Regions from separate parts of the Rhizobium sp. rho-13.1 genome, predicted to be linked through region 3. Evidence: riboswitches for the same ligand, from Rfam matches in the RefSeq annotation. Region 3 holds a riboswitch; each other region holds the start of a gene.
The links. A riboswitch is a leader RNA that binds a small molecule or an ion and turns the genes downstream of it on or off. The one in region 3 is predicted to bind thiamine pyrophosphate.

Region 1 (10,262 bases), on a different contig from region 3:
TGCAACCATGGAAACAGAGATATCCTCTATGGCCGAAACGCCCAACGTGTTCTGCGCAGTGACGGCGGTCAGCACGCTTGCGCCGTAAACGCCGAGGGCGGAGAATGTCTTGAGGTCCGCCTGGATACCGGCGCCGCCGCCGCTGTCCGATCCGGCGATGGTAAGGGCTATCAGCGTCATTTCTCGATTTCCCCAAGTCTCCACGGTGCCGTTGCTGCAAGCCATTGCCGTGTCCGGCCTTCCGGGTCTTCATGAAGGGTGATGTCGGTAACGACAGCTGCGCACGCAGCCCCATGCTCCAACACCAGCGGTGCCCGCTCGGCAGTGATGCCGCCGATGGCAACGAGGGGAAGATCGCCGATACGACGCTTCCACTCGGCAACCCGTTCGATCCCCTGTGGTTGCCATTTCATCTTTTTGAGGATGGTCGGCCAGACCGGCCCAAGCGCGACGTAATCCGGTCGAGCGTCAAGCGCCGTGTCGAGTTCGGCGACATCATGGGTGGAAAGCCCGAGCTTCAATCCGGCCGCGCGAATGGCGGCAAGGTCTGCCCCGGCAAGGTCCTCCTGTCCGAGATGGACGAAGTCACATCCTTCGTCGATCGCCAGTTGCCAGTAGTCGTTGACGATAAGCTGGCATCCGTGAGCCAGGCACACGGCACTGGCGCGCCGGATTTCCCGCCGCAACTCGGTCTCAGACTTGTCCTTGACGCGCAACTGCACGAGTTTCACGCCGAGCGGCACCAGGCGCTCGATCCAGTCGGCACTGTCGACGATGAGGTAGAAGGGATCGAACTTCATTGAAACACCGCCTTGCCGATGACGGGCGTCGAGGGAACGGCCATGTCACGCGGCTCCAGCATACCGGACAGATAGGCAAGCCGCCCCGCATCGACTGCTTTCGCAAACGCCTCGGCCATGACAGGCGGATCGCCGGCCATGGCGACAGCGGTGTTGAGCAGAACGGCGTCGTAACCCAGTTCCATGACCGCGGCCGCATGCGACGGCCGCCCGAGGCCGGCATCGACGATCAGCGGGATCGCGGGGAAGGCCGCCCTGAAGGCAACGAGCGCCGACGCATTGCGCGGACCCGCCGCCGAACCGATCGGCGCGCACCAGGGCATCAGCACCTGACAACCAGCGGCCAGCAGTTTTTCCGCAACGACGAGATCGTCCGTCGTGTAGGGAAAGACGCAAAACCCTTCGCCTGCGAGGATCCGCGCTGCTTCGACAAGCTCGAACACATCCGGCTGCAGACTGTCGTGATTGCCGATGACTTCCAGCTTGATCCAGTCTGTCGCGAAGATCTCCCTTGCCATCCTGGCAGTCAGAATGGCCTCCGAGGCACTATGGCATCCGGCCGTGTTGGGCAGGACACGCACCCCGAGTTGGCGGATGAGTTCGAAAAATGCACCGCCTGCCCTGCCGCCGGAGGTTTCGCGGCGAAGCGACACGGTGACGATCTCGGCACCCGACCGCCTGACCGCCTCGCCAAGCACCGCCGGAGACGGGTAACGCGCCGTTCCGAGCAGCAGGCGCGACGACAGTTCGGTATCGTAAAGTTTCAGCATTGATCAGCCCCCCTGCATGGGCGACAGGATTTCGATCCGATCGCCGTCTTCGAGGCGCCTGTCCGCCCTATCCTCGCGGTGCACGAGATCGCCATTGACTGCTGTGGCCAGCCACTCGCCTTCGTATTCCAGCACGGCAAGTAGCTCCGCCAGCGTTGCCGCCTGCAGAGCCTGGGTTTCACCATTGACGATGAGTTGTTTCATCGGGAAAACTCCTTCCTGGTGGACGTTCCATTGGAGAGGTGTGTTGCGGCCTTCACGGCCATGGCGGGCGCCAGCAGAAAGCCGTGGCGGTGCATGCCGGCAATCGCCAGCCCCTCCCCGGTTTCAACCACGCGCGGGACATTATCCGAGAAGGCCGGACGGATGCCGACACCAGTTTCCACCAGCCGCGCCTCGCCGAAGGCCGGGTGAAGCGCATAGGCCGCATTGAGCAGCTCCATCAGCGAACGTGCCGAAATCGGCCCGTCATCCTCCGTCTCGATCATCGTCGCGCCAACCATAAAACGGTGGTTGGCGCGCGGCACGACATAGATGGGATGGCGCGGATGCAGCATCCGCACCGGACGCGACAAACTGATCTCATCGGTTTCCAGATGCAGCATCTCGCCCCGTACGCCACGCAGCCCGGTAATGTGGGGGATAGCCGCCGGTCCGGTGCAATCGATTGTGGAAGTGTAGTGCCGTTCCGGCGGTTGGCTGGCACCGAAGTGAAACCGGCTGCCACCCCGGACGAGAGCTTCGGCCAGGCAGGTCAGCGCCCGCCGCGGATCGAGATGGGCTTCAGACGAAGAGAACAGCGCCCTTTCGAAGCGACCGCCAAGCGATGGCTCGAGTTCGGCTATACCATCCCGGTCGAGCCAGACGTGGCCTGTCGTGCGGGAGGCGAACCGGACGAGATCCGGCAGGTCGCGCGGCTGCGCCACCACCAGCGTGCCGTTGCGCACGACCTCGCCCGGAACGGCGTCGCTCCACCAATCGGCCGCCCCGCGACCCAGTGTCAGAACGCTCTCGTCCGCCGCCTCGCTTTCGCAATAGGGCGCGAGCATTCCGCCGGCGAAGGACGATGCCCCGAGCCCTGCCGCATCCCGGCAATCGACAATATCGACCTCATGGCCGCGCTTGCGCAGCTCATAGGCGACAGCCAGTCCGGCGACACCGGCGCCCCTGACGAGCACCCCTGCCATCAGGCTTCACCTACCACGTGTTCGGCCGCGTTTTCCACGGGCATGTAGAGATCGCCGCCATCGCGATAACGGGCGGCCATCGCCTCCAGCCCCTCCTTCTGCGCTTCGGCTCGGATATCGTGCGAAATCCGCATCGAACAGAATTTGGGTCCGCACATGGAGCAGAAATGCGCCACCTTATGCGCCTCCTTAGGCAGCGTCTGGTCGTGGAAGCTGCGCGCCGTATCCGGGTCGAGCGAAAGATTGAACTGGTCCTCCCAGCGGAATTCGAACCGGGCGCGAGACAGGGCATCGTCGCGCAGGCGTGCGCCCGGATGTCCCTTGGCGAGATCGGCGGCGTGGGCGGCGATCTTGTAGGTGATGACGCCGGTCTTGACGTCGTCGCGGTCGGGCAGGCCCAGATGTTCCTTCGGTGTCACGTAGCAGAGCATAGCGGTGCCGAACCAGCCGATCATCGCGGCGCCGATTGCCGACGTGATGTGGTCGTAGCCGGGGGCGATATCGGTGGTCAGCGGTCCAAGCGTGTAGAACGGCGCCTCTCCACAGGTCTCCAGCTGCTTGTCCATGTTCTCCTTGATCTTGTGCATCGGAACATGGCCCGGTCCTTCGATCATCACCTGGCAATCCTTTGCCCAGGCGATTTTCGTCAGTTCGCCCAGCGTCTCCAGCTCCGCGAACTGGGCGGCATCGTTGGCGTCGGCAATCGAGCCCGGACGAAGTCCGTCGCCCAGCGAAAACGTCACGTCGTAGGCGCGGGCGATATCGCAGATCTCGTCGAAGTGCTCGTAGAGAAAGCTTTCGCGGTGGTGGTGCAGACACCACTTGGCCATGATGGACCCGCCGCGCGACACGATGCCGGTCACGCGGTTCACGGTGAGGTGGATATAGGCGAGACGGACGCCGGCATGGATGGTGAAATAATCGACGCCCTGTTCGGCCTGCTCGATGAGTGTGTCGCGATAGACCTCCCAGGAAAGATCCTCGGCAATGCCACCCACCTTTTCCAAAGCCTGATAGAGCGGCACGGTGCCGATCGGCACGGGCGAATTGCGGACGATCCAGTCGCGGATATTGTGGATGTTGCGGCCGGTCGACAGGTCCATCACCGTATCGGCGCCCCAGCGGATCGCCCAGACCATCTTCTCGACCTCCTCCTCCATGGACGAGGTGACAGCAGAGTTGCCGATGTTGGCGTTGATCTTCACCAGAAAATTACGGCCGATGATCATCGGCTCGCTTTCGGGATGGTTGATATTGGCCGGAATGACGGCGCGGCCCTCGGCCACCTCGCGGCGCACGAATTCCGGCGTTACGAAATCCGGGATGTGAGCGCCAAAACTTTCGCCATCCCGCAACGAGGCTTCACGGACAGCCTGGCGTCCGAGATTTTCGCGGATGGCAATGAATTCCATCTCGGGCGTGATGATGCCGGCGCGAGCATAGGCAAGCTGGGTGACGGCCCGGCCGGGAGCGGCCTTCAGAGGCGCATTGCGAACGGGAAATTCCGGCGTCAATCGCTCGCCGGTGGCAAAGCCGTTATCCTCCGGCATGACGTGGCGGCCTTCGTAACGCTCAACATCGCCGCGCGCCAGGATCCAGTTTTCCCGCAGGCGCGAAAGACCGCGATCGATCGCAACGATATGGCCTGGATCGGTATACGGGCCCGAGCTGTCATACACGATAACAGGCGGCTCCCCCGCAGTCGGATGCAGGGAGATTTCGCGCATCGGCACGCGAATGTGGGGATATCGCTGGCCTTCGACATGGATTTTGCGGGAGGCCGGGAATGCGCCCGAGGTGACCGTCGGGCTCTGGTTTTTAGCGGCAATATTCATCGTGAGGCTCCAAGTTTGCGTTTGGAGACCCAGTCCTAGAGCCGGAATGATGGAAGAACGCCGACACGGAATCCGGGATGCGGATCTGTAACTGCAGCAGCGCTTTGCACCGTCCCTACGCCAGTATGAACTGGATCAGGTTCAACGGGTCACTGCGCGCGATAGCAGAATCTCAGCCCCTTGACGGGACACCCCTGGTGAATACGACAAAGCCTATGGCAGCCCGACGAAGGCGTCAAGGGGATGAAAGATGATGTCATTGCCACAGTGCGAAACACAGCCGCGGGGCTTGATGAGAGCTGAACCGGTGGAAGTTGGAACTCCTGATGCGGGCAGAGATATGCGCTGGCCGGGCGCTGCGTTTTAGGTGCGCGCGCATCAAGGCCCATTGCGACCAAACGGCCACTACACCCGCACACGCATCCTGGCGTGGTTGCGAAGTGTCATACAAGTGAACCGGAAGGCACTATTTCTGCGACGAAGGGCGTACAATATTGCCCTGACATAGGATATAATCTGACGAAATGCCTCGGCTCGGCCGGGCGTTCTTCAGATAGAGGCTGTGCCATGCTTTCTACCATTCGACGGGACCTGAAAGACAATATCGGTGACCAGTTTCGGGGCTTCCGGCATCTCATCCACACGTTGAGCTCCGAGGCACCCGCCATCAGCGTCGCCAACCAGCCATTGCCACCCCTTCCGGCAGAGCTAAGCCGTCTTGTCGGCGGCACTTTGCAGACGGTGGATGGGGTGATGACAACGTTGCAATCGCTCGTCACGCCTTTGCGGGATCTGCGGGCGCCGGAGGCAGGGTTCCGGGAGTTCTCCTTCTACTTCGGTGCAGCGGGCGGAGCAATCTCTGGCGACGAGGACGAACTCACCGACGACCTTTACGCGGCGCTCAAGCTCATCACCAAGGGCGTCGGCCCGGCCCGGCTCATCCTGAAAGCGCGTGTCACGGCAGCGGCAAGGCAAGTCATGACGATGTCCAGAAGCGAGCGATGGACCGTGGACGACCTCGGCACCTGCTGCGCAACAGTTTTCATCGCGTTCGTAAAGCACGAGCCAATCGCGAGCGTCGGTAATGCCCATGACAGCGAAACCTGGAAACTCTACGCGGCCCTGTCGCTTGCGTTCGCACTTTCGATTTCAGATCGCCTCACGGGAAGCGAGTTTCAGTCGTTTACGCCGGATGCGATCACGGTTTGCAATCTCCGCAGCGAGGTCTTTCAGGAAGCCATCAGGTCCGGCTCGCGAACCGAAGCGCTGATTAAAACCTGCACGAGCCTTCTCAGACACCTTCCCTGAAGCTGTGCGCTGAACATTTGACAGTTTCTTATGCATATTGTACAAATTAAGCGCAACATTCGGGATAATTTGTCCTGCCGGAGTTACGCGCTTGGATCTGCTCACCCAGAATGAGATTGCAGCAGAGCCTGATTTCGGACATCGGCTCCGCCAACTCAGATGGTTTCGAAAGTCATTTCGCAGCAGTGCGCAGACGCTATCTGCGCGTTACGGACTGTCTGTCACCATCGACGAGGACAAGCTTGCAAAGGTATTCATCGACTGGGTCGAGGTGCTGGATGCGAAGAAGAGCCTGGCGACTGTGAACCGTGCGGATTTCATCGTTTTTGCCGGCGGTCTCGCATTGAAAGAACTGATCAAGGCGCGGCCTGCGAAAGTCGATCTGGTAGAGGCAAAAAGTGCCGTTCCGGTCCCCGGGATTGTGGCCTTCTGGCCCGAGGGTTTTCTTTATACCAACTATTGCATCAGTGCGGTCATAGCGGTGCATCAGCAGGAATTCCAGTCGACATTACCCCTGTCGGGCGGTGTGGATGATCTGCGGACCTGGTGGTCGTTCAAGGAGAACACCAGCGAGATGCCTGCCTATGCGGTCGCATTTCTCGATAAGTTTTTTGGCGGCGAGCCCAACTGGGCGACACCTGATCTGCCAGAGATGCGCGTCGGCATGCTCGCCCGGCAAAATGCGGAAAACAAGCTCGATCGGGCCCCGAGCACAGAACGGCTGGTAGCGCCGACAATTTGAGCGCCGCGGCGATCGGCCTTCATGATCGCTCAGGCATGGAAGTTAGACTTTTCCTCCAGGCTATCTTCGCAAAGAGACTTTGGGGCATCCGGGTGAATCTGATCCACCCGGACTTGCACTATATGATCATCGCCATCGGCGTTTCGATGTATGTCCTGAAAGCTCCGATCAACTCTGCCGCGAGCGCGCCATCCACTGCACGGTGATCGGTCGATAGCGTCACGGTCATCAGCGTCGCGGGTACCACGGCCTCCCCGGAGATCACGGCGCGTCTTTCTCCGGCGCCGACGGCAAGGATGGTGGCGTGCGGCGGATTGACGATGGCTGCGAATTCGCGAATGCCGAACATGCCAAGATTGGAGATCGCGGCGGTCCCCCCCTGGTACTCCTCGGGCTTCAGCTTGCCTTCCTTGGCGCGGGCACCGAGGTCCTTCATCTCGGTCGAAATGACAGACAAGGTCTTTGTCTCGGCATTTCGCACGATCGGCGTGATAAGCCCGCCGGGTACGGATACGGCAACGCCGATATCTACATGCCGATGGACGATCAGGCTGTCGTCAGTCCATGACACGTTGGCATCAGGAACTGCGGCGAGTGCCATTGCGTAGGCCTTGATGACCATGTCGTTGACGGAAAGCTTGTTGGCTGGCTTGCCGCCGATCGGAAGCGTCGAGGAATTCACCTCGGCCCGCAGTTTCAAAAGAGCGTCGATGTTGCAATCGATCGTCAGATAGAAATGCGGTACGGTGCTCTTTGCCTCGACGAGCCTGCGCGCAATCGTCCGGCGCATGTTGCTATGGGCGACCTGATCGTAGCTTCCCTCGGCAAAGAGCTTGCGGGTCTGCTCGCTCGACGGTCCGGCAACCACAGGCTTCGGAGCAGCGGTAGGCGCGGCAACGGGTTCTTCCTGCTGAACAGGCGGTGTGTAGCCTTCCACGTCGGCGCGTGTCACCCGGCCATTTGGTCCGGATCCGGTTATGCGGCTGATGTCTATCCCGGCATTGCGCGCCAATCGCCGGGCAAGCGGGGTGGCCCGGATGCCCTCGCCCGTTTCCACGGTGCTTGCAGGGGCTTCAACGGATGCCGGCTGCTCCGGAACGGCCTCAGTTTTTGTTGCCTGGGGCGCGGCGGGTGCAGCGCTGGAGCCCGGCGAATAAGCCTCGCCGTCTTCGTAGATCCACGCCACCGGCGCTCCGACGGCGATATCGACACCCTCGGCGCCTACCACGTCGCGCAGGATGCCGCTTGCCGGGGCATCGATTTCCATGGCTGCCTTGTCGGTCTCGATCTCGAAAAGCACATCGCCTTTCTTAACCGTGGCGCCGCTTTCAAAAAACCACTTGGATATCCGGCCGGTTGCCATGTCCATGTCAACCTTCGGAAGAATGACTTCGATTGCCATGGCTCAGCGCACTCCCTTCACCAGATCGCGTGCCGCCGCGAGAATGCCGGCGACTTGCGGCACGGCTGCCTTCTCCAGCTCGGGATTGTAAGGAATGGGTGTCTCGGCGCCCCCAAGCCGCACGATGGGTGCATCGAGGTAATCGAAGGCATCGCTTTCAGCGATCATCGCACTGACCTCGGCACCGACACCGAGGGTCTTGACGCCCTCGTAGACACACATCAGCCGGGAAGTCTTCTTGACGCTGGCGATGACGGTTTCCCGGTCCATCGGGCGAATGGTGCGAAGATCCACGACTTCGACATCGATACCCTCGGCCGCCAGCGTATCGGCAGCCTCCAGCGCCTTGTGCACCATGATCGACGTCGCAACGATCGTCAGGTCGCGGCCTTCGCGCGCGATGGCAGCCTTACCGATCGGCACGATATAGTGGCCTTCGGGAACGGGTCCCTTCATCTTGTAAAGCAGCTTGTGCTCGAAGATCATCACCGGGTCCGGGTCTTCGATGGCCGCCAGCAGCATGCCCTTCACATCGTGCGGCGTGGCCGGCTGGATGACCTTCAGGCCGGGAACGTGACCGAGCCATGCCTCGAGGCTCTGGCTGTGCTGTGCTGCCGCACCGGTTCCCGAGCCTGCCGGAAAGCGCATGACCAGCGGTACGGAAACCGCTCCACCCAGCATGTAGCGAATTTTCGCCGCCTGGTTGACGATCTGCTCCATGGCCAGGGCCGCGAAGTCGGAAAACTGGAATTCGAAAATCGGACGCATACCGGTCAGGGCAGCGCCCACCGCCACGCCCGCGCCGCCGAGTTCGGAGATCGGTGTGTCCATGACCCTGTCGGGGCCAAACCGCTCGATCAGATCGCCGGTCACCTGGAAGGCGCCACCGTACACGCCGATATCCTCGCCCATGAGAAACACGCGCTCATCGGCTTCCATGGCAATCGCCATCGCCTCCTGAATAGCCTGGGAATAGCTCAGCTCTCTCACTGCCGCATCCATTACGACTGCTCCGTATATACGTTCTGTCCGAGATCAGCCGTTTCGGGCGATGGGCTGGACTTGGCAAATTCGATGGCTGCTTCAATCTCCTCGCGAACGCTGTCGCGAATGCCTGCCAGCGTCGCCTCGTCCGCTATGCCGAATTCGGCCAGCTGCTTCTCGAACATGTCTATCGGGTCGCGATTGGTCATCCAGTCGTCTATCTCGTCCTTCGTCCGGTAGCGGTTGCGGTCGCTCTTGGAATGGCCACGATGCCGGTAAGTCTTGCACTCGATGAGCGATGGCCCCAGACCGGATCGCGCCCGCTCGACGGCAGCCTGCGAGGCTTCCGCGACATCCGACAGGATGTTGCCGTCTACGATGACACCCGGCATCGAATAGCCGGCCGCGCGATCGGCAATGTTCGGGACGGCGGTCGAGCGCTCGGTCGAAGTCGACATGCCGTATTTGTTGTTCTCGCAGACGAAGACGACCGGCAGCTTCCAGACCGCCGCCATGTTCAGCGCCTCATGGAATGCGCCTTCGTTGTTGGCGCCGTCGCCAAAGAAACAGACGACGACCTTGCCGGTTTTCATCCGCTTCGATGTCAGCGCAGCGCCGACCGCAATCGGAATGCCGCCGCCGACGATGCCGTTGGCACCGAGGTTTCCAGTCGTCACATCGGCGATGTGCATCGATCCACCGCGACCGGCACAATAGCCGGTCGTCTTGCCGAAGAACTCCGCGAACATGCGCTTCACATCCGCACCCTTGGCAATGCAATGGCCATGACCGCGATGCGTCGAGGTGATCTGGTCTTCGTTGGTCAGCGCCAGGCAGATGCCCATGGCGCTCGCTTCCTGACCGATGGAAAGATGCATGGTGCCATGAATCAGACCACGCGTATAACTCTCCTCGGCGCCTTCCTCGAACTTCCGGATCAGATGCATCTTCCGCAAGGCTTCCAAGAGCTGCTCGCGGCTGAAATTCCTGTAGAGAAAAGGCATGTTGCCTGTTTCAGCAACAATTGCCTCGGCTGTCGGACTGTTTGGCATCCTTAAGCTCCTGCCCCGTAAACAAGCTTGTCCTGACGCGCCCGCAGCGCTGCGATCTTCGAGCCCGGCGCCACTGCCGCGTTGGCATAGGTGATCAGCTCACCCTTTTTGATGGCGGCCGTCACAGTGCCGCCCTGCAGCAAGCCGCAGGGAATGGCCGACGCGCTGCGCGCCTCTGGCGC
Region 2 (10,262 bases), on a different contig from region 3:
CACCGATGGCATCGATAGTGCTGCCGCCGAGGAGGTGCTGTTCGGAGCCAGCTCGCTCTACACCGGCGGTCGTGGTCCGGCCTTCGCCATCGCGCTGGAAGCGGCGCTGAAGGCCAAGGAGACGTCGGGCCTGCACGCCGAGGCCTTCTCGCTCGCCGAATTGATGCACGGCCCGATGCGGCTGGTTCAGCCCGGCTTCCCGGTCGTTGCTTTCGCCCCGGACGACGCCGCGTTTGCCAACAACGCCCAGGCTCTGGAGCGCCTTCAGAAACTCGGCGCCACCGCCGTGTCTTTCTCGACCACCCCGCTGCCGGGTATCAACCTGACAATGCCCTCGACCGGAAACGGCCTCATCGACCCGCTGGTCTCCCTGCTCTGCTACTATCGGATGATCGAGCGAGTGACGCGCCGCAAGGGTTTCGATCCCGACAAGCCGGCTAATCTTCTCAAGGTGACGGAGACGATGTGATGGACTACACGGTCTTTACCGGCGCCCGCATCTTCGACGGCGACCGCTTTCACGACGACAACGCGCTTGTTGTCGGCGATGGCCGGGTGCAGGCGATCACCGCCCGAAATAGCCTGCCGGAGAGCAGTGTGCGTGTGGAACTCGACGGCGGCGTGCTGGCACCGGGCTTCATCGACGCACAGGTGAACGGCGGCGGCGGGCGGCTGCTGAACGAAGATCCGTCGCCGGCCTCGATGTATACCATTGCCGAAGGCCATCGCCGTTATGGCACGACTTCCCTGCTGCCGACGCTGATCACAGACATCGGCGCTGCCACGACCCGGGCGATCGAAGCCGCCATCGAGGCTGTCAAAGCCGACCGGGGTGTCGTCGGCCTGCACCTCGAAGGGCCCCACCTGTCGCCGGCGCGCAGGGGCGCCCACCTGCCGGAACTGATGCGGCCGGTTGAGGACAGCGATGTTACGACCTTCATCCGTGCCCGCGAGGCAATCGGCACGCTGCTGGTCACCATCGCCGCCGAGCAGGTGACGCCCCGCCAGGTGCAGGCGCTGAACGAGGGCGGCGTCATCGTCAGCCTCGGTCATTCCGATTGCGCGGCCGATGTTGCGGACGCCCTTTTCGATGCCGGCGCCCGTGGCGTCACCCATCTCTACAATGCCATGAGCCAGCTAGGCCATCGCAGCCCAGGTCTGGTCGGTGCGGCGCTCGATCATCCCCGTACGTGGTGCGGCATGATTGCCGATGGTCACCATGTCGATCCCCGTGCCTTGCGCGTCGCCCTGCGCGCCAAGCGCGGCGAGGGCAAGCTGTTCTTCGTCACCGATGCCATGTCGCTGGTAGGTTCCGATGCCGACAGCTTCGAGCTGAACGGCCGCACGGTCTACCGCGAGAAGGGCGGCTTCTGCTCGAAGGTGGTACTGGCCGACGGCACGCTGGCCGGCTCCGACGTCGACATGGCCTCGACCGTGCGCTACGGCGTCGGCATGCTGGAACTGCCGCTGGCCGAAGCGCTGCGCATGGCGACTTCCTACCCGGCCCGTTTTCTGCGCCTGACTGACAGGGGTCACTTGTCGCCGGGTGCGCGTGCCGACCTCGTGCACATCAACGATGACATCGAGGCGACCGCCACCTGGATAGCCGGTGCTGCGAAGTCTGTCGGGACAGGCCCGGAGACATCCGTATGACCGCGATCACGGATGCCTATTTCCTGGAGGTGATCGAAAGGCTCGGTGCACTGCGCCAGTCTTTAGCCGAGCCGATGGCAAGGGCTGCTGCCGTTATCTGCGAGGCGGCGCGCAGCGACCACCGCGTTTATCTGTTCGGGACAGGCCACTCTCACATGCTGGCAGAAGAGGTGCATTATCGCGCCGGCGGACTGGCGATTACCGTTCCGGTACTGGTCGGCTCGGCGATGCTGCATGAAGGTGCCGTCATAAGCTCGATCTACGAGCGCACCCCGGGGCTGGTTCGACCGGTGCTGGAACGCTACCGGATGGAGCGTGGCGACGTGCTGGTCATCGCCTCCAATTCGGGCGTCAATGCCGCGCCGACGGAAGCCGCCGACTACGGCCGGGAAATCGGCGCCACCGTCATCGCCATCACATCGCTCGCCTATTCGGCAGCCATCGCCAACGGTCGCAGGCGCCTCGCCGATATCGCAGACATCGTCTTTGATAACGGTCTTCCCCCCGGCGATGCGCTGGTCGATTTGCCCGGCACCGACCTCAAGGTGGGGCCGGCATCGACTGCCATCGGCGCGACACTTCTAAATGCAATTTTTGCTGAAGTTGCTTCACAGCTGTCAGGAGACGGCGATCCGCCGGTCTACCGCAGCGCGAACATGCCGGGAGCGAAGGATATCAACCAGCGCCTAGTAGACATCTACAGGCCGCGAAACCCGCATCTTTGATGATGCCGGCAGGCAACTGACCAGTCGCTCAGGCGGCAAAGACTTCCATGTCACGGGGAACGGCGGCCAGTTGGCCGGTCAGCCGTCCCATTGCGTATTTCAGAGCTTGGGCCACCATTCCAGGCTGCACGGGCTTGCGCAGGACACCGAGGGTTCCCTGAATCCCGCCCGACACGACCTCGGGGTTTGCCGTCATGAAGACGACGGCTATGCCAAATTGCTCCGCCAGCATGCGGCCAATCGCCGGACCGGTTGGCCCGTCGGAAAGATTGACGTCGACGAGGGCGATATCAGCATGGGGTGCCGCCGCCAGCGCCCGCGCCATCGTGTTGGCGATGGCTGCGACCTGCAGTCCATTGCTTTCCACCATGTCTTCGAGATCGAGTGCGATCAGCAACTCGTCTTCGACAATCAGCACTTTCCTGTCCATCGTCATATCCTTGAAGCCAGGTGGGGCGCATCAGGCCAGCACCTGAGGCTTGCAAAAGCAATACACACTGCCTCCACGTACCCCCTTGAATGGTCGGATCAGACGAATGTTCCACGCGGAGACAAGAAATTTTCCTGCTACGGTTTCTTGACCATGAAATTGACGCCTTTGCTGTTCTCAGGAGCCCATCTGCTCGCGAATCGTCTCGAGCTCCAGCCACTCCTCTTCCATTTTCGTCACCTTGCCGCGCAGCTTCTCGACTTCCTTTGCGAGAGCATTGAACGTTGCCGGATCCTTGGAAAACAGCTTGGGGTCAGACATTTTCAGTTCGCGGGCAGCAATTTCAGCCTCCGCCTTGGCGATTTCCTTCGGAATATTTTCAAGCGCATAGGTCTGCTTGAACGACATCTTGGCCTTGCCCTTGACGCCGCCCTGGTTACCGGCGTTCGATCCACCGCCCCGGGCTTTCTCGGCCTTTGCGGCCTTGCGAAGCTCGTCGGCAACGCCCTTGCGCTGTATCAGCATGTCGGAATAACCGCCGGCATATTCGATCCACCGGCCATCGGGCGCGTCAGGATTCATCGGCGCGATGGTCGAGGTAACGGTACGGTCGAGGAAGTCGCGGTCATGGCTGACGAGGATGACGGTGCCGGCAAAGCTGGCAACGGTTTCCTGCAGCAGATCGAGCGTCTCGATGTCGAGGTCGTTGGTCGGTTCGTCGAGGATGAGGAGATTGGTAGGCCGCGACAGGATACGGGCGAGCATCAGGCGAGCGCGTTCGCCGCCCGACAATTTGCGGATCGGCGTGCGTACCTGTTCCGGCGCGAACAGGAAGTCCTTCATGTAGCCCGTGACGTGGCGCTGCTCGCCATTGACGATCAGGCTTTCGCCACGCCCGTCGGTCAGGTAATGGGCCAGCGTCTCTTCCGGATCGAGGTCTTCGCGTTTCTGGTCAAGCGTGGCGATTTCGAGATTGGTGCCGAGCTTAAGCTTGCCGCTGTCCGGCTTCAGCTGGCCCGTCAACATCTTCAGGAGCGTTGTCTTGCCGGCACCGTTGGGGCCGACGAGGCCGATGCAATCGCCACGATGGACGCGGATCGAGAACGGCGCGACGATCGTCCGCTCGCCATAGGCCTTGGTGATCAGTTCCGCCTCGATCACCAGCTTGCCGGATTCCTGCACGTCGGAAATGTTGGCGTTGACCGAGCCCTGCGGACCCTTGTGGCCGCGATAGTCGGCGCGCATCGTCTGCAGATCGCCGAGGCGGCGCATGTTGCGCTTGCGACGCGCGGTGACGCCGTAGCGCAGCCAGTGCTCTTCGCGCTCGATCTGCTTGCCGAGCTTGTGCTGCTCAAGCTCTTCCTGCTCGAGCACCGTGTCACGCCAGGCCTCGAAGAAACCAAAACCCTTGTCGAGACGACGCGAAGTACCGCGGTCGAGCCAGACGGTGGCTGTCGAGACCTTCTCGAGAAAGCGACGGTCATGCGAGATCACGACGATGGCGCTGCGGGTCTTCTGCAACTCGCCTTCCAGCCACTCGATGGTCGGCAGGTCGAGATGGTTGGTGGGCTCGTCGAGGAGCAGGATGTCCGGTTCCGGCGCCAGCACGCGGGCGAGTGCGGCCCGGCGGGCTTCGCCGCCCGAAAGGCTCTGCGGATCCTCATCACCGGTCAATCCCAGGTGCGAGAGCAGGTAGGTGAGGCGATAGGGATCGTCGCCCGGTGTCAGCCCGGCCTCGGCATAGGCGAGAACAGTCTTGTGGTCGCCGAAATCGGGCGCCTGTTCGAGATAGCGGATCGTTGACGAAGGATGGCGGAAGATTTCGCCGGATTGCGCCTCAACCATGCCGGCGGCGATCTTCAACAGCGTCGACTTGCCGGAGCCGTTGCGACCGACCAGCGAAATCTTGTCGCCGGGCTCCACCTGGAAATTGGCACCAGCCAGAAGCGGAGCGCCGCCGAAGGAGAGAAAGATGTCGTCGAGTTTCAGAATAGGGGGGGCCAAGGGTCAGACTCCGGAAAGGTCATAGGGGCGGGCAAGGACGATGGCCCTGCCGCTCGAAAGGGAAAAGCGCACGATACCCTGCGCAACGTTTGAAATGGTGCGGGAGGCACCGAACGGCAAATGGAAACCGGCAAGCGGATAGCGGGCATTGTCAATCGACAGGCCATCGAGCGCGCTGAAACCGGAAACGGAAAACAGGCTACCGGCGGGAAGGTCTATCTCCATGGCGCCGGCGATCAGCGGCACGGCCTCCTCCTCGCCGGAGGTCAACAGCATCGAGAACCCCTGCTCCGCCAGGCTGACGCCGTAGAGAAGCAAGGCCAGCGCATGGTCGGACCGCTCGCCACCGAGCGCGCCGGCAAGCACCAGGCGACGGGCACCGCGACGGATTGCCTCCTCGATGGCAATCTCGCCATCCGTCTGGGCCTTGGCGGCAGGATAAGGCTGCCGCGGCACATCCGGAAAGGCCTCGCCGAGGTCAGCCGGGCTCGAATCGAAATCGCCGACCCACAGTTCCGGCACCACACCGAGCGCCTGCGCATGGCGCATTCCGCCATCGGCGGCGATGAAGCGACTGCCGGCGACTGCCGCCTGAAGCCGCTCCGTCAGATGCAGCGCCCCGCCAAGCAGGATCGTGAAGGTGGATGAACTCATGGGCCAAGCCCATAGCGCAAAGACCGGTCGATAGGGAAGAGCGACAGCCTGTCATCCGTCAAATCGGCGCCTTTAGGGATCCGAATCCCGGTAGCGCGCCCGAAACGCATCCTCGAAGCCACCGATGAACTGATCGAAAAGCCGCGAAAAGGTCTGCATGTCGTCCTCGGACCAATCGGCAACGATATCCCCGATGAGCGCCCGCTTCTGTGCCTGCACCTCTGCAAGAAGCCGCTGGCCGAGCGCGCTCATCACCACGACGATGCGCCTTGCGTCCGCCTGCGACGCCTTGCGGCGCAGGACGCCACGCGTCACCATCTCGGCAACGATGCGGCTGGCCCGCGACGGATCGATCCGCAAGATCTCGGCCACCGCCCCGACTGTCACCTCGCCCCCCGCCTCGGCCCGTCTGATGGCATCGAGCACGTCGAGATGCGAGAGCTCGAGGTCCGGTGCCACGTTCTGGATCGCCAGCCGGCTGATCATCCGGCGTCCGGTCATCAGCCGCATCCGCGTCATCACCTGTCCGATGTGCTGGATATACGCCTCCTGCGCATCCATCGAAACCGGCTCGTCTGTCTTCAAGGTTACTGTCATTCCGCCACGGTAACAGATCATCGCGAAAAGTTGAATATGCAGAATGCATTCAAATGCGCTTGACAGATATATGCTATCAGCACATATAACGGCCATTCTGGATAGGAAGCCCCATGGATATGCACCTGCCGTCTGCGCCCCTTGTGGCGGATCCCCGTCGCCGGCTGATACTTTACCTGTTCCTGATGGTTGCCATGTTCATGGCGATGCTCGACAACCAGATCGTCTCGACGGCACTCCCGACCATCGTCGGCGAATTCGGCCATCTCGAGCGTTTCGGCTGGATCGGCTCTGCCTATCTCCTTTCGCTGAGCGCCGTCATGCCGGTCTACGGCAAGCTGGGCGACCTTTTCGGCCGCAAATACGTGATGATCACCGCGATTGCCATCTTCACCGTTGGCTCCGCCATCTGCGGTCTTGCCGTATCCATGAACACTCTGATTGCCGCCCGCGTTCTGCAGGGGCTCGGCGGCGGCGGTATCCTCGTATCGATCTTCTCGATCAACGCCGACCTGTTCGAGCCTCGGGAGAGAGCCCGCTACCAGAGCTATTCCAGCCTGGTCCTGATGGCATCAGGCGCCATCGGCCCGGTGCTCGGCGGCACGATGAGCGACCTGTTCGGCTGGCGCTCGATCTTTCTCGTCAACATACCGATCGGCTTCATCGTCCTTGCCGGCCTCGTCACCATGCTCCCCTACCGGAAACCCGCCCGCAAGCCGCAGATCGACTATGCCGGCGCCATCGTCCTGGCGATGACGACCACCTGCATCGTGCTTGCCGCTGACGGTACCCAGCTGTTCGGATCGCTGCTGTCCCCGGCAGTTCTCGCTATTATCGCATTCGGCATCGTCTGCGCCATGTCCTGGATCTTCATCGAGCGCCGCGCCCCGGAGCCGATCGTGCCGATGCAGTTGTTCCGCAATCCGACCTTCGGGCTGTTGCTGATCACCTCGCTCACCAGCGGCGCCATCGCCATAGGCATGGTCAACTATTTCGCGCTGTTCCTGCAGACGACCACTGGCCTTTCGCCCTCGGTTGCCGGCCTGTTGTTCATTCTCCTGACCGGCGGCATCGTCTGTGGCTCGCTATCGGCGGGACGGCTTATCTCGGCCACCGGCCGCTACAAGCCCTTCGCCATCGGCAGTGCGGCCTGCAGCATGATTGCCTTTGCGGCCCTGTCGCAAGTCCACGCGGGCACGCCGGTTTACCTGATCGGCGGCCTGATGCTGCTTCATGGCATCGGCATCGGGCTTGCCCAGCAGGTCCCGGTCATCGGCATCCAGAATGCAGCCTCCAGCCGCGATATCGGAGCAGCCACCGGCGCCGTCACGCTCTCGCGCATGGGGGGCGCCTCGATCGCCATCTCCATCTACGGCGCCATCATCGGCTCCCGCCTGCTGCATGTCGGCCTGTCGATCCCCGGCGTCAGCAATATCGAGGAAGTCACACCGAAGATGATGGCGGCCTTGCCGGCTGCCACGCGCGAAGCCGTGGCCGAAGCCTATGCCGCCGCCTTCAACCCGCTGTTCCTGACGGCGTCGGGCATCTGCCTTGTCGGCCTGGTCACCGCACTTTGCCTTAAGAACGTCCAGCTACCGGGCGCAACCATTGCCAAGACGATCGACCCTGCGGCTGCAGCCCACGTCGCGGACTGATAAAGCTGGGCTTCGCGCGTGTCGGGGGCCCTTGCCATCCACCCCTCCCGCCGCTACATCTTTCCTCGCTCTAACGGGGTGCCTTGTGTCCATCCGGACATCTGGCTGAGAGGCTTTCACCGGCCAACCCGCGGAACCTGATCCGGTTAACACCGGCGGAGGGATTAGACGCGCGAAATCAACAGCGCCTATTCTCCGTTTTAACGCGAACCAAGGAGGAGGCGCTTCGATGCCCACCCGATCTCTGACGACATTTATGGCTGGCCTTGTTCTGGCGGCCGGCACGACACTTCTGACCGCTCATGCCAGCCAGGCAGCAGACAAGACACTGACCGTCTATACCTACGAGAGTTTCACCGCCGACTGGGGCCCCGGCCCCAAGGTCAAGGCGGCGTTCGAAAAGACCTGCGGCTGCACCGTCAACTATGTCGCCGTCACCGACGGCGTCGCGCTCCTGTCGCGCCTGAAACTCGAGGGCAAGGACACCAAGGCGGACGTGGTTCTTGGTCTCGACACCAATCTCGTCGACGAAGCCAGGGATACCGGCCTGTTCGAGCCTGCCGGGATCGATACGACGGCCGTGAAGTTGCCGGGCGACTTCAAGGACGACGTCTTCGTTCCCTACGATTACGGTCACTTCGCAGTGGTCTACGACACGCAAGCCATCAAGAACCCGCCCAAAAGCATGAAGGAACTGGTCGAGGGAGACCCGTCGCAAAAGATCGTCATCGAGGATCCGCGCACCTCGACACCGGGCCTGGGCCTGCTGCTTTGGGTCAAGTCGGTCTATGGCGACAAGTCGGCGGAAGCCTGGAAAAAGCTCAAGGGCCGCATCCTGACCGTCACGCCCGGCTGGTCGGAAGCCTATGACCTGTTCACGAAGGGCGAGGCACCGATGGTGCTCTCCTACACGACGTCTCCCGCCTACCACATGATCGCCGACAAGACCGACCGCTACCAGGCGGCATCGTTCTCGGAAGGCCACTACATCCAGATCGAGGTCGCTGGTATGACGAAAACCTCGGCTAACAAGGATCTGGCCCGCGACTTCCTGAAATTCATGATCACACCCGGTTTTCAGGACATTATCCCGACCAACAACTGGATGATGCCGGGCGCCGCCACCTCGGCGCCGCTGCCGGACGCTTTCGGCAAGCTCGTCGTACCCACCAAGACGTTCCTGATGAGCCCGGCCGAAGTCGACAAGAACCGCAAGGCCTGGATCGACGAATGGCTGGCCGCCACCAGCGGCAACTGATCGAGCCCTATGCTGACGACATCCGAGCGCGCAAAGGCACTGACCGGCGGGGCTATCAGCCTCGCCGGCATCCTGCTGTTTGTCGGCCTTGCTGTCGGCGCGCTGCTCGCCGCCGGCATCGAGACGCAAGGTAACGCTCCTCTGCTCGATTCCTATATCCTGCGGGTCCTGCGCTTCACCTTGCTGCAGGCGACGCTCTCGACGGTGTTGGCGGTAGCGCTTGCCATCCCCGTGGCGCGTGCCCTTGCCCGGCAACGGCATTTTCCCGGCCGCCTCTGGCTGATCCGCCTGATGGCGGTGCCGATGGGGCTGCCGGTGCTGATCGGCGCCATGGGGCTTCTTGGCATCTGGGGCCGACAGGGCATCCTCAACGGCGCCCTGCAGACGCTTGGCCTCACACAGCCGGTCAGCATTTATGGGCTTTCCGGCATTCTCATAGCCCATGTGTTTTTCAACCTGCCGCTCGCCGTCAGGCTGATGCTGCCGGGCCTCGAGCGCGTGCCGCCGGAATACTGGTTGATGGCATCCGGCCTTGGCATGCGTCCGGGCGCCGTATTCCGCTTCATCGAGTGGCCTGTGCTACGGGCGCTCATTCCGGGTATCGCTGGCCTCATCTTCATGCTCTGCGCCACCAGCTTTACCCTGGTCCTGATGCTCGGCGGCGGGCCGGCGGCCACGACAATCGAAGTTGCCATCTATCAGGCGCTGCGGTTCGACTTCGACCCCGGCCGTGCCGTTGCATTGGCCTTGCTGCAGGTTGCGATGACCGGCGCCGTGCTTGCCGTGATGGCGCTGCTGCCGGCGCCGGACGATCCGGGCCCCGCAACCGGCAGGGCGCCACGCCGCCTCGACGGGCGGCAGCGTCTGGCACGACTGTCCGACGGCGCGGTCATCGCGACTGTTGCGCTGTTCATCGGCCTGCCGCTGGTGTCCGTCGCAGTGGCCGGCATGGAGGCCAACCTCGGCAGGCTCGCCAGCCAGCCGGTCTTCCTGCAGGCGCTGCTGACCAGCCTTGCCATCGCGCTTTCCGCCGGCCTGCTCGCAGTCATCCTCTCGCTGGCAATCGTGCGAGCCCGCTATGCCATCTCGTCGGTGCGAAAAGGCACGACAGGCCTCCGCGCCTTTTCGGCGACGCTCGGTGCCGCCTCATCGCTTGTCCTCTTGGCGCCGCCGATCGTGCTGGCGACCGGATGGTTCATGGCGCTGCGTCCCTTCGGAGATCCGACGCGGTTTGCGGCCATCCTCATCGTCTGCATCAACATGCTGATGGCGCTACCCTTCGTCAT
Region 3 (10,262 bases):
GAACACGATATCGTCGACGGTTTCTGCGACATAGCCTCCAATATGCGTCGCGAGGTAGGGGAGGAAACCGGGCTCGATCTGGACCTTGCGACGGCCGATGGCGGATATTACGGGGTCCACCAGAACAGCACCGTCACGCTGTTTCGCATTTTCCGTTTTTCGCAGACGGCGGAAGAATTGGTGGCGGCAATCGAGCGGCACATGATTGACGACGAGGAGCAGGAAATTGCCGGCGCTGTGGTCATTCGTTCGGCCGATCCGAAGGCTCAGCCCTACCACGGGAGTATGGTGACCATCCTCGACTGGTATTTCAATCGGCAGGCTTGAGCCAGTCGCCTTGCACTTGGCAGCGCGGTCGGGCAGGTTGCCCGTCGTCGAAGATTTCAGGAGGCTGATTTGGCTCGCAGTTACGGCATCTACGATGTGTTCACCGATCGCAAACTGGCCGGCAATCCGCTGGCCGTGATCTTCGACGGGGACGGGCTCGGCGACGCGGAAATGCTGTCGATCGCGAGAGAGATGAACCTTTCGGAGACTGTCTTCGTCTGCTCGTCGACCAATCCTGCCCACAGCGCCAGCTTGCGGATATTCACGCCCGGGCGTGAACTGCCGTTTGCCGGCCATCCGACCGTCGGCACCGCTATAGCTCTTGCCGAGCGCAATCATGCCGGAAATGGCGGCGAACTCGATCTGGTGTGCGTGCTCGAGGAGAAGGTCGGACCGGTGCGCTGCGCCGTTCGCCTCCGCCAGCGACAGGCGAGCTTTGCCGAATTCGACCTGCCGCGCAAATCGCAGCAGATCACCCTGCCGCTCGACAGGCTCGGTATAGCCAATGCCCTGGGATTGCAGCCGAGCGAACTCGCCTTCGAGAATCACGTCGTGTCGCTGTGGTCGGCGGGCGTGCCGTTTCTGCTCATTCCCGTGCGCGACATCGGCACCGCCGGGCGTGTGGAGTTCGATCCGCAGCTCTGGGAGAAGACTGTGCCCTTCGTCGACGGGGCATTGGCCTCGGCCTACCTCTACTGCCGAGGCGCGGTCAACCACACCGCAAAGTTCCATGCGCGGATGTTTGCCGCCGGCATGGGTATCGTCGAGGATCCGGCAACGGGGTCCGCAGTCGCTGCGCTATCCGGCGCCATCCACCACTTCGACCGGTTGCCGGATGGCCATCATCCGATCATCGTCGAGCAGGGCGTTGAGATGGGCAGGCCGTCGCTCATCCATCTTCACATCGATGTCACCAATGGCGAAATCTCCAATGCGCGTATCGGCGGACAAGCTGTTCGTATCGCGTCCGGAACGCTGGATCTTTGATTTTAAAGGATTTTCTGACTTATCCGGTTTTTTTTGACAATTCGGCAAAGAAAATTCGTCAATCGGCTGGACAATGAAAGCGATCCTATTTATATCGCCCTCACACCGGAAGAACAAGCGGTGCGGGTGATTAGCTCAGTTGGTAGAGCAGCTGACTCTTAATCAGCGGGTCGTAGGTTCGAGCCCTACATCACCCACCAAATTCTCTTTAAAATCAATTTTTTGTAGGTATTCTTCGAGGATACCTACGGTCTTGGTACGCACGTTCCCGTCTGGACCTTTCCGCGAATTCTATAAAATTCGTTAAGGAATTTCGCGCTTAACGCGTCATCCGATAACCCCACCATTGTGCCGAATGCGTCATGTTACTAAGTTATGGGTATCGGGACCTGCGAGGAGGATCGCCGATGGTCGATCAGGGAGGTGATGATGATCGAGGCTTCCACGCTTTTTCACGCTTCTGTTCATTACAGGGGCATTGCGCTGCATAATGGCGTACTCACCCTGCCACGCCTGCGGGCCATCGTTGGCAAGACGGCCCCGAAAAAGGCGAAAATTACCGATGCGGATATTGTCCGTGCGGTCACAAGCCGGGACGGGACATTCGAACTCGACGGATGGCGGATCAAGGTCTCTGCCATCCACCAGGTCGATCGCCCTTAGTGCTGTCCAAGCCCTTAATGTTGTCCAAGCCAGGTCTTTTTCAAAAGTCTGGAACAAAAGTGCTCGCTGAAGGGTTGCGCCGGCAGAATACAGAACTTTTCAGTGCAATTGAGCCGGGATCAAAATGCCAGCCTGCACGTCAGGCGCGCTGTAGATAGTGATCTGCCTGGCCAAGACCGGCTTTGGGAGATTGCCCGGCAGCAAGAGCAGTTGCAAATGATTGATCGGGTGATAACTGACCTTTCGGGGTTACCGGATTAAGAATTTTCAAGCGCACATATTTTAAAATTATTCGAATCGGAGCTTTTCTTGCGACAGTTATTTTGGGCGGTTATCGCAGTCGCCGTCGGTCTTGCGGTGTCATCGGCCTCAATGGCGCAATCTCTTGCTGCGCCGAAGTCTGCGCCGATCCTGGTGATTTCGGGTGACATCACAAACACCAATGTTGCGGGGACTGCGCAGTTCGACCTGCCTATGCTGGAGGCCCTCGGCATGGAAAAGATGTCGACCAAGACGCCCTGGTACGAGGGCGTGGTGACGTTCGAGGGCGTGCCTATGGACAAGCTGATGAAGATGGTCGGCGCCAAAGGCACAAGCGTCCGCGCAGTCGCACTCAACGACTACGCCATCAACATCCCGATTTCCGATTTCGCCGAGTACGGCACAATGCTGGCGATTAAGCGCGACGGTCAATATATGCCAGTTCGCGACAAGGGACCGCTGTTTATCGTCTATCCGTTCGACAGCAACAGCGAGTTGCAGACGCAGACATATTACGGCCGATCAGCCTGGCAACTCGCCAAGCTCGTCGTGGAGTAACAGGCGTTGCGAAGCACCACCGTTGCGTTCAGGAAGATCCAGTGGGTGCTCGCCGGGGTGGTCTGCTTTTTCGTCCTTTCTTCTTCCTATCTCTCCTATGTGATCATCGAGCGGCAGGAAGCCCTGCATCAGGTCGCAGGCTATAACGAGACCTGGAGCGTCAGCCAGACGTCTTCGGAATTGCTGCGGCTTGAAAAGACGCTGCTGGCCTATTCGGTCCCGGGTAGCGGCGTGTCGTTGAAAGATGTGCGGCTTCGGCTGGACATCATGTTCAATCGTCTCGGCGTATTGGAAAATGCCACCTTTCGAAACTTTGTCCGCAACGACAATTTCAACAAGGTGGCCATTGAACAGCTGAAAACGGCGCTTGATACGATCGACCGTTCGATGCCGACGAGCGATACGGCGCCATTCGATCCCCAGCCGGCACTGAAGATCCTCTCCGATATCGAGCCCGATGTCATTGCGCTCGGTTCAGCTGCAATCGAAAGCGGTGCTAAGAAGATCGATGAAGACGAGGCCGGTCTGGAGCGGCTGCATCTGATCTATACGGGCCTGACCGCTGGCCTCATCCTCTGCGGCATCGCTCTGATCATCCTTCTTGTCCAGCACAACCGGCTGCTTGCGCGCGCGCGCGACAAACTCAACAGGGCAACGGAAGAGCTGCAGCGCACATCGCGGGAAACCGACGCGCAGAATTTCCGCTATCTGACGGCCTTCAACAACATGACGCAGGCGCTGTGCATGTTTGACAAGGGCGGCCGCATGATCGTCTGCAACGACCGTTTCTCGACAATGGCGGCGCGGCCGCGCGGCATCGCCAGCGGTACGTCCATTGACAGCATTGCCAAAACCTCCGGGTCCGGGTCGGGTTCTTCGACCTTCGAACAGCTTCTTGCCCTCCAGATTCCGCTGATCAAGGAAGCGCGACGCGGCGTCTTCATGCATGAGGCTTCCGATCGCAAGGCCTACGTGGTGACCCACGAGCCGCTGCCGGAAGGCGGCTGGCTTGCTACCTACGAGGACATCACGGAGCGGCGTCGGCTGGATGCACGCATCGCCCACATGGCCCATCACGATGCGCTGACCAATCTGGCGAACAGGGTGCTGTTCATGGAGATGCTGGAGCGCAAGCTGAAGGAGGCAAAGCGCGACGGCGACGCGGTGGCCGTATGTTTCCTTGACCTCGACGGCTTCAAGGATGTCAACGATACGATGGGGCACCACGTTGGAGACGAGCTTCTGCAGCGGGTATCGCAGCGCCTGCTCGCCCATGTCGGCCCCCGAGATGTCGTCGCCCGCATCGGCGGCGATGAGTTTGCTGTCATCAATATTCTCAAAGCCAACGAGGATTTGAGCGAGGAAGCCAGCGAGAAGGAGGGCCTTGAGCTGCCGATCCGGCTGGTTGCAGAGCTGACGCGTCCTTACCTGCTGGACGATCACGAGGTGACCATTGGCGCCAGCGTTGGCGTGGCAAAGTTTCCCCAGCATTCCTCGGATCCGGAAGAACTGTTGAAATACGCGGATCTGGCCATGTACGAGGCCAAGGCCGAAGGCAAGGGACGCGTGCGCGTCTTCCGTCCTGACATGGACGAGCGGCTGCTGGCGCGAAAGGCGCTGGAAGTTGATCTGCGCAAAGCGCTCAAGCGGCGCGAGATGGAAGTTTACTACCAGCCTCTCGTGGACACCGCGACGCGTCAGGTATCCGGCTATGAGGCGCTGTTACGGTGGAACCATCCCCGGATGGGTCAAATCCCGCCAATGGACTTCATCCCGATTGCCGAGGATACTGGGCTGATCGGCGCGCTCGGTGCGTGGGTGCTCAATCAGGCCTGCGCCGATGCCGTGCGCTGGCCTGACCACATCACGGTCGCCGTCAATCTTTCTCCGATCCAGTTCCGTAACGACAACCTGATCCAGACGGTCGTCGCGGCCCTGACGGATAGCGGGCTCGAGGCAGGCCGGCTGGAGCTGGAAATCACGGAATCCGTCCTGCTCGATGCAGGCGCCCATACGGCGTCGACCTTGCTGGCCCTCAAGAAACTCGGCATCTCGATTGCTATGGATGATTTCGGTACCGGCTATTCGTCGCTGTCCAATCTCAGAAGTTTCCCCTTCGACAAGATCAAGATCGATCGGTCGTTCATCCGCGAGTTGACCCTGCATTCGGAATCACTGTCCGTCGTCCGGCTCATCACCGCTCTTGCCCAGACCCTGGGGATGTCGACGACGGCGGAGGGCGTGGAGACCGAGGAGCAGTTCGCCGTCCTCCAGGAGATCGGCTGCACGCAGGTTCAGGGCTATCTATTCGCCAAACCGAAACCGGCGCGGGACCTCGGCATCGATCCTCGACAGTAATGCAGGCGTCCCCCGTCGATGTCAGGATGACGAGGGGCTATGGGCGGATACAGTGATATCGAGCGTGACGTGGCCAATGGTCGGGCCAAAGCGGCAGAAGGCCTCGTTGATCGTCGCAAAGATGGCGCCGGCGTCGCCGCGCAGCTTGGTGCAGAAGTTCTTCGAACTGTGGAACACGCCGGAGTGCTTGAGGAAGTCGATGCAGCCGTAGATCTCGTCCATGTGCTGATCGATGCCGAGAACGTAGAGCGAGAATTGCGCGGAGACAGTCTCTCCCGTCAGGGGCGTTTTGCGAACGGCTGCGAGAGCCGCCTGCTTGCGTTCTTCGAGCGGAAGGGTGCTGACCATGCTGGTGCTTGGCGTGCAGATCGGATCGTCGGGTTCGCCGGGGCAGCCGCGCGAGACCGTGGCGTGCAGTACGCAATGCTTGCCCGATGAGGCTGCCGCCACGAAGAGGTCGCGCATCGCTGGAAAAAGCACGTCCGTCGAGCCGACCAGCAGCGTCGATAGATCGTCGGTCGAAACCCGCATCTGGTCACGATAGGGGTCCAGAGCGCCGAGCGCGCCGTGGATGACGCCGACGAAATCGTCGGTCATCGGATAAAGTGATATTTGTGCGCCTGAAAACATTTTAGCCCGCCTCGCTCCGCTGGTATTATCCAGATCAGCTTTTAGGGTTTGGAAGCATGCACGCTTCGGTCTCAGCCCCGGCAATACGGAGCACCCCTGTCGATCCCCCCTGATAGCATGGACCGGAAAAGATAAAAGCAGATTTTTCCCGGGTCGACCGAGGGAGTGGAATTGCAAGGTCATCGCAGGCCGCATGCATCCTTTTGCAGCCTGACCCGTTGGCGATGCGAGAGTTGCGGCTTGCAACGCGGAGGGACGCTGTCAGATGAAAATCGCGACCTACAATGTAAACGGCGTGAATGGCCGGCTCGAAAACCTGCTGCGCTGGCTCGACGAATTCAATCCGGACATCGTCTGTTTGCAGGAATTGAAAGCGCCAGACATCCGCTTTCCGGCGCGCGAGATCGAGGGGGCGGGCTACGGGGCGATCTGGCATGGCCAGAAAAGCTGGAACGGCGTGGCAATCCTGGCGCGGGACGCTATGCCGCTGGAGACCAGACGCGGGTTGCCCGGTGATGACAATGGACAGAGCCGTTATATCGAGGCGGCAATCGGCGGCGTCCTGGTCGGCTGCCTGTACCTTCCGAACGGCAATCCGCAACCGGGCCCGAAGTTCGAATACAAGCTAGCCTGGTTCCAGCGCCTCGCAGACTACGCGCGAGAGCTTCTGGAACTCGAAATCCCGGTCGTCCTAGCCGGCGATTTCAATGTGATGCCGACCGAACTCGATGTTTATAATCCGGAGCGCTGGATCGACGATGCGCTATTTCATCCGGATGTCCGCCACGCTTTCCGGGAACTCGTCGATCAAGGCTGGACGGACGGGATCCGGCGGATGCACCCCGATCAACGGATCTATACGTTCTGGAAATATCTCCGCAACGCCTATGCCCGCGACGCCGGTTTACGCATAGATCACTTCCTCCTCAGTCCCTCGCTGGCCGAGCGGCTGTCCGACGCCGGGGTCGACGGGGACGTCCGCGGCTGGGCGCATGCCAGCGATCATGCTCCCGCGTGGATCACGCTCGACGACTAGGGACGTCAAGGCGCTCCATGAATGCCTTGAATGCCTCTAGAAACGGTCGTTGCCCCCGCAGCAGCTTGATTTCCGCCTGATCGAGATCGAACCAGCCGGCGCGGTCGACTTCCGGAAAACTTTGTATCTGGCCGGATTTCGGAGGCCATTGCATTTCGAAACTATTGCTGACAATCGCGTCTGCATCGATCTCGGCATTGGCCGCAAAAGCGACGACGACTTTGCCACCAGGCTGTCTGATTTCCCCGAGCAGCGTGAACGGACCGTCGAGGCTGGTGCCGATCTCCTCGCGGACCTCCCGGCGGGCAGCGGCGAGATCGTCCTCGTCCGGTTCGATGCCGCCTTTTGGAAGCGACCAGGCGCCTTCGTCCTTGCGGGCCCAGAAGGGGCCGCCGGGATGGACGAGCAGGACTTCGGGTGCCCCATGTGTGGCAAAGCGGTAGATCAGTACGCCGGCACTGCGTTTCACCATCTCAACTCTTTGCGTCAGCCTTGAGGGATAGCCCGAAATCTCGATAGACACTGAGACAATCGGTATAGCTGAGAGTTCTGCTCTCGCCATAAGAAACATGGGCGTTGGAAGCGCCTATACCTGCCTCTTCGGCGACGAACAGGATAGCCTCACCCAGTGACAGGCCTACAATCATGTCGTCGGCGCCGTCATCGCTGTCGATCCCTGTTATCGTTGCGGCAAGTGCGCGCTTGGAGAAGACGATCTCTCGCTCGGCTGGCCTCATTTCTGCGGGTCCTTACGTTCGGCACGGCTTCAGCCGCGCAATTCTGGATACTTGCGCTGCAGTTCGCTGTCGTCGGAGCAGGAGGTGTCGACTGCGGATAACTCGACCGATACAGCTTCCCCGACGTCGAGTTCGCCATCATGAAGGAGTTCGACCTGGTCTCCATCGTGCCTGACGAGGGTCGCAGACGATGTGAATCCGCGTTTTAGCAACCAATCGCGGGGTGCCTTGACGAGCAGGGTAACAGCAAACTTGCCATCCTCTTTTTCGGTCGCGACAGTCACGCTGTAGGAAACTGGCGCGGTTTCGTTGGCCAGCTCAAGCTTGCCGGTCGCGTCTGCCTTGTGCAGGGTGTTGGTCATGATGATCCTCTCATTGTCATGTTCAGAAACAAATTCGGGCCCTTGAAGTTCCGATCCGTGCCGTCCGATGGCGAGCGTGACAAATTGCCGAACGCTCATCCGCAGCCTGCAGGCTTCAGTGCCGCCATCCTTCAGATTGAATTCGGAGACTTTGGTGGGGAACCATGACGCGCAACGCTGGTTAGTCTGGTCCAAGCCGACCAAAAGGAGACAGGCCATGAACGGTTATCCCAAGCCGCCATTTCCCACGCAGCCACAGTCCATCCCCGGCAAGACGGCCCGGATGGATCCGAAGCCCGACCACGGGGAGAGCTCCTACAAGGGGTCCGGACGTCTGGCCGGAAAGCGTGCCGTAATTACCGGCGGCGACAGCGGCATCGGTCGCGCCGTCGCAATCGCATTTGCGCGGGAGGGTGCGGATGTACTCGTTTCCTATCTCGATGAGCACGAGGACGCAGCGGAGACGAAGCACTATGTCGAAGAGGCCGGACGGAAGGCGGTTCTCGTGCCCGGGGATATCCAGGATGCAGCCCATTGCCGGGCGATCATCGACAAGGCCGTATCCGAACTCGGCGGCATCGACATTCTCGTCAACAATGCCGCCCACCAGAATACCTTCAAGGATATCGCGGAGATCTCCGATGACGAGTGGGAGCTTACCTTCAAGGTCAACATCCACGCTATGTTCTACCTGACAAAAGCAGCCGTCGAACACATGAGCCCCGGCAGCTCGATCATCAATACGACCTCGGTCAATGCCGACATGCCAAATCCGACGTTGCTTGCCTATGCCACGACCAAGGGCGCCATCCAGAACTTTACGGGCGGATTGGCACAGATGCTGGCCGAGAAGGGGATTCGCGCCAATGCCGTTGCGCCGGGCCCGATTTGGACGCCGCTTATCCCATCCACCATGCCGGAAGAGAACGTTACCAACTTCGGCAAGCAAACGCCAATGAAGCGGCCGGGGCAGCCGGCGGAACTCGCAACAGCTTACGTCATGCTTGCAGATCCGCTGTCGAGCTATGTGTCCGGTACCACTATTGCAGTCACCGGCGGCAAGCCGTTCATCTAGTCAAAAGAGGAAATGTCATGACACAGGAAAACGAAAAGGTCGCACGCACCTGGGAATTGATGGAGAAGATCCTCTTCTGCATGCTTTCCACCCGGGTCGGCGAGGACATCCGTTCGCGGCCAATGGCAGCCCATTTCGAGCCGATTGAAAATGCGATCTATTTTCTGACGGATGTGGCTAGCCACAAGGACGAGGAAATTGAGCGCCGGCATAATGTCGGCCTGTCCTTTGCCGACACGAAGGGCCAGAAGTACGTTTCCGTGACGGGCGATGCAGAAGTGTCTAACGACCGGGAGCGGATCCGCGAACTTTTCTCGACGCCCGCCAAGGCCTGGTGGGAAAGCGCCGAAGATCCGTCTATCCGCGTGCTGAAAGTTACGCCGAAATATGCGGAATACTGGGATAGCCCCGGCACCGTGGTCAGCTACGTCAAAATGATTGCTGCAGCCATGTCGAGCGCGAAGCCCGACATGGGCGAAAATGCCAAGGTCTCGCTTTAAGGACCTGAGTTTCTTCAGCCTTTTAATTTTGGCCCGGCAGCCCATTCAAACTTGCCGGTTGAGCCTCGAGAGTATGTCGGTCCGAAGGTCTCCTCAGATCTTCGGGCCGATTTTGTTTATCAGCGATGGCTTCTTCCGTTGGCCATCGCCAGTGCGAATACGCCGCAGAGTACAGCAACCAGCAGGTAGTCGAATGCTGTCAGCAGTCTGAAGATTTCCATGTTTTTCTCCTCCTCAAGAGCGCGTCCAGTGTACTCCTCTTTGGATGGGTCGTCATGAATAAAATTCAGGGTTGCGGAAAAGCTCGAAAAAACATTCCGCTGCCCGTCTCATGAGGGGAAGCCCTTCCCTTGTCACGCCGCCACCAGCGTATATTGATCGCGCGACGCCCGGAGTAGAGTTCGGCTTCCGGCAGGCGATGCATAAAAAGGACTGGCTGATGCTTTCTTCGCCCGAGACTATTCCTGTTGTTGCCATTGTTGGAGGTGGTGTTTCAGGGGCGGCGGTTGCCTACCATCTGGCGGGAACAGGTCTGTTCGGCAGGCAACAGATCGTGCTCTTCGAACCACGGGCATTGCTTGGCGCAGGTCTCGCCTACGACACCGTCGAGCCTGCCCACCGCATCAACGTGCCATCCACCCGCATGAGCCTGTTTCCGGATGATCCAGAGCACTTCCAGCGCTGGATCGATACGAACGGGGCTCTTGGCGACGATCCCGACGCACTGGCAGCCAGCGGCGCCCTCTATCCGAGGCGCGGTCTGTTCGG

Region 1: another riboswitch for thiamine pyrophosphate. It lies ahead of thiC (phosphomethylpyrimidine synthase ThiC); the one in region 3 lies ahead of EQW76_RS03845 (YkoF family thiamine/hydroxymethylpyrimidine-binding protein).
Region 2: another riboswitch for thiamine pyrophosphate. It lies ahead of thiB (thiamine ABC transporter substrate binding subunit); the one in region 3 lies ahead of EQW76_RS03845 (YkoF family thiamine/hydroxymethylpyrimidine-binding protein).

What each region holds. Positions count from the first base shown of each region.
Region 1 covers NZ_SCFL01000004.1:181,762-192,023, reverse strand. Annotated here, with positions in the region: gene thiD (bifunctional hydroxymethylpyrimidine kinase/phosphomethylpyrimidine kinase) at 1-180, opposite strand, end outside; gene EQW76_RS14160 (thiamine phosphate synthase) at 177-800, opposite strand; gene EQW76_RS14155 (thiazole synthase) at 797-1,570, opposite strand; gene thiS (sulfur carrier protein ThiS) at 1,574-1,774, opposite strand; gene thiO (glycine oxidase ThiO) at 1,771-2,757, opposite strand; gene thiC (phosphomethylpyrimidine synthase ThiC) at 2,757-4,592, opposite strand; TPP riboswitch at 4,687-4,798, opposite strand; gene EQW76_RS14135 (hypothetical protein) at 5,160-5,900, shown strand; gene EQW76_RS14130 (hypothetical protein) at 5,992-6,642, shown strand; gene EQW76_RS14125 (dihydrolipoamide acetyltransferase family protein) at 6,761-8,044, opposite strand; gene EQW76_RS14120 (alpha-ketoacid dehydrogenase subunit beta) at 8,048-9,046, opposite strand; gene EQW76_RS14115 (thiamine pyrophosphate-dependent dehydrogenase E1 component subunit alpha) at 9,046-10,080, opposite strand; gene EQW76_RS14110 (NAD(P)H-dependent oxidoreductase) at 10,083-10,262, opposite strand, start outside.
Region 2 covers NZ_SCFL01000003.1:149,555-159,816, reverse strand. Annotated here, with positions in the region: gene EQW76_RS11990 (SIS domain-containing protein) at 1-469, shown strand, start outside; gene nagA (N-acetylglucosamine-6-phosphate deacetylase) at 469-1,653, shown strand; gene EQW76_RS11980 (SIS domain-containing protein) at 1,650-2,378, shown strand; gene EQW76_RS11975 (response regulator) at 2,407-2,808, opposite strand; gene EQW76_RS11970 (ABC-F family ATP-binding cassette domain-containing protein) at 2,986-4,812, opposite strand; gene EQW76_RS11965 (thiamine diphosphokinase) at 4,816-5,466, opposite strand; gene EQW76_RS11960 (MarR family winged helix-turn-helix transcriptional regulator) at 5,539-6,027, opposite strand; gene EQW76_RS11955 (MDR family MFS transporter) at 6,177-7,718, shown strand; TPP riboswitch at 7,783-7,899, shown strand; gene thiB (thiamine ABC transporter substrate binding subunit) at 7,948-8,976, shown strand; gene thiP (thiamine/thiamine pyrophosphate ABC transporter permease ThiP) at 8,986-10,262, shown strand, end outside.
Region 3 covers NZ_SCFL01000001.1:748,944-759,205, reverse strand. Annotated here, with positions in the region: gene EQW76_RS03875 (NUDIX hydrolase) at 1-327, shown strand, start outside; gene EQW76_RS03870 (PhzF family phenazine biosynthesis protein) at 397-1,314, shown strand; tRNA gene EQW76_RS03865 (tRNA-Lys) at 1,439-1,514, shown strand; gene EQW76_RS03860 (hypothetical protein) at 1,744-1,977, shown strand; gene EQW76_RS03855 (molybdopterin-dependent oxidoreductase) at 2,350-2,796, shown strand; gene EQW76_RS03850 (EAL domain-containing protein) at 2,803-5,154, shown strand; gene EQW76_RS03845 (YkoF family thiamine/hydroxymethylpyrimidine-binding protein) at 5,176-5,784, opposite strand; TPP riboswitch at 5,779-5,892, opposite strand; gene xth (exodeoxyribonuclease III) at 6,050-6,820, shown strand; gene EQW76_RS03835 (NUDIX domain-containing protein) at 6,804-7,292, opposite strand; gene EQW76_RS03830 (hypothetical protein) at 7,294-7,557, opposite strand; gene EQW76_RS03825 (hypothetical protein) at 7,587-8,138, opposite strand; gene EQW76_RS03820 (SDR family oxidoreductase) at 8,137-8,994, shown strand; gene EQW76_RS03815 (pyridoxamine 5'-phosphate oxidase family protein) at 9,012-9,494, shown strand; gene EQW76_RS03810 (FAD/NAD(P)-binding protein) at 9,934-10,262, shown strand, end outside.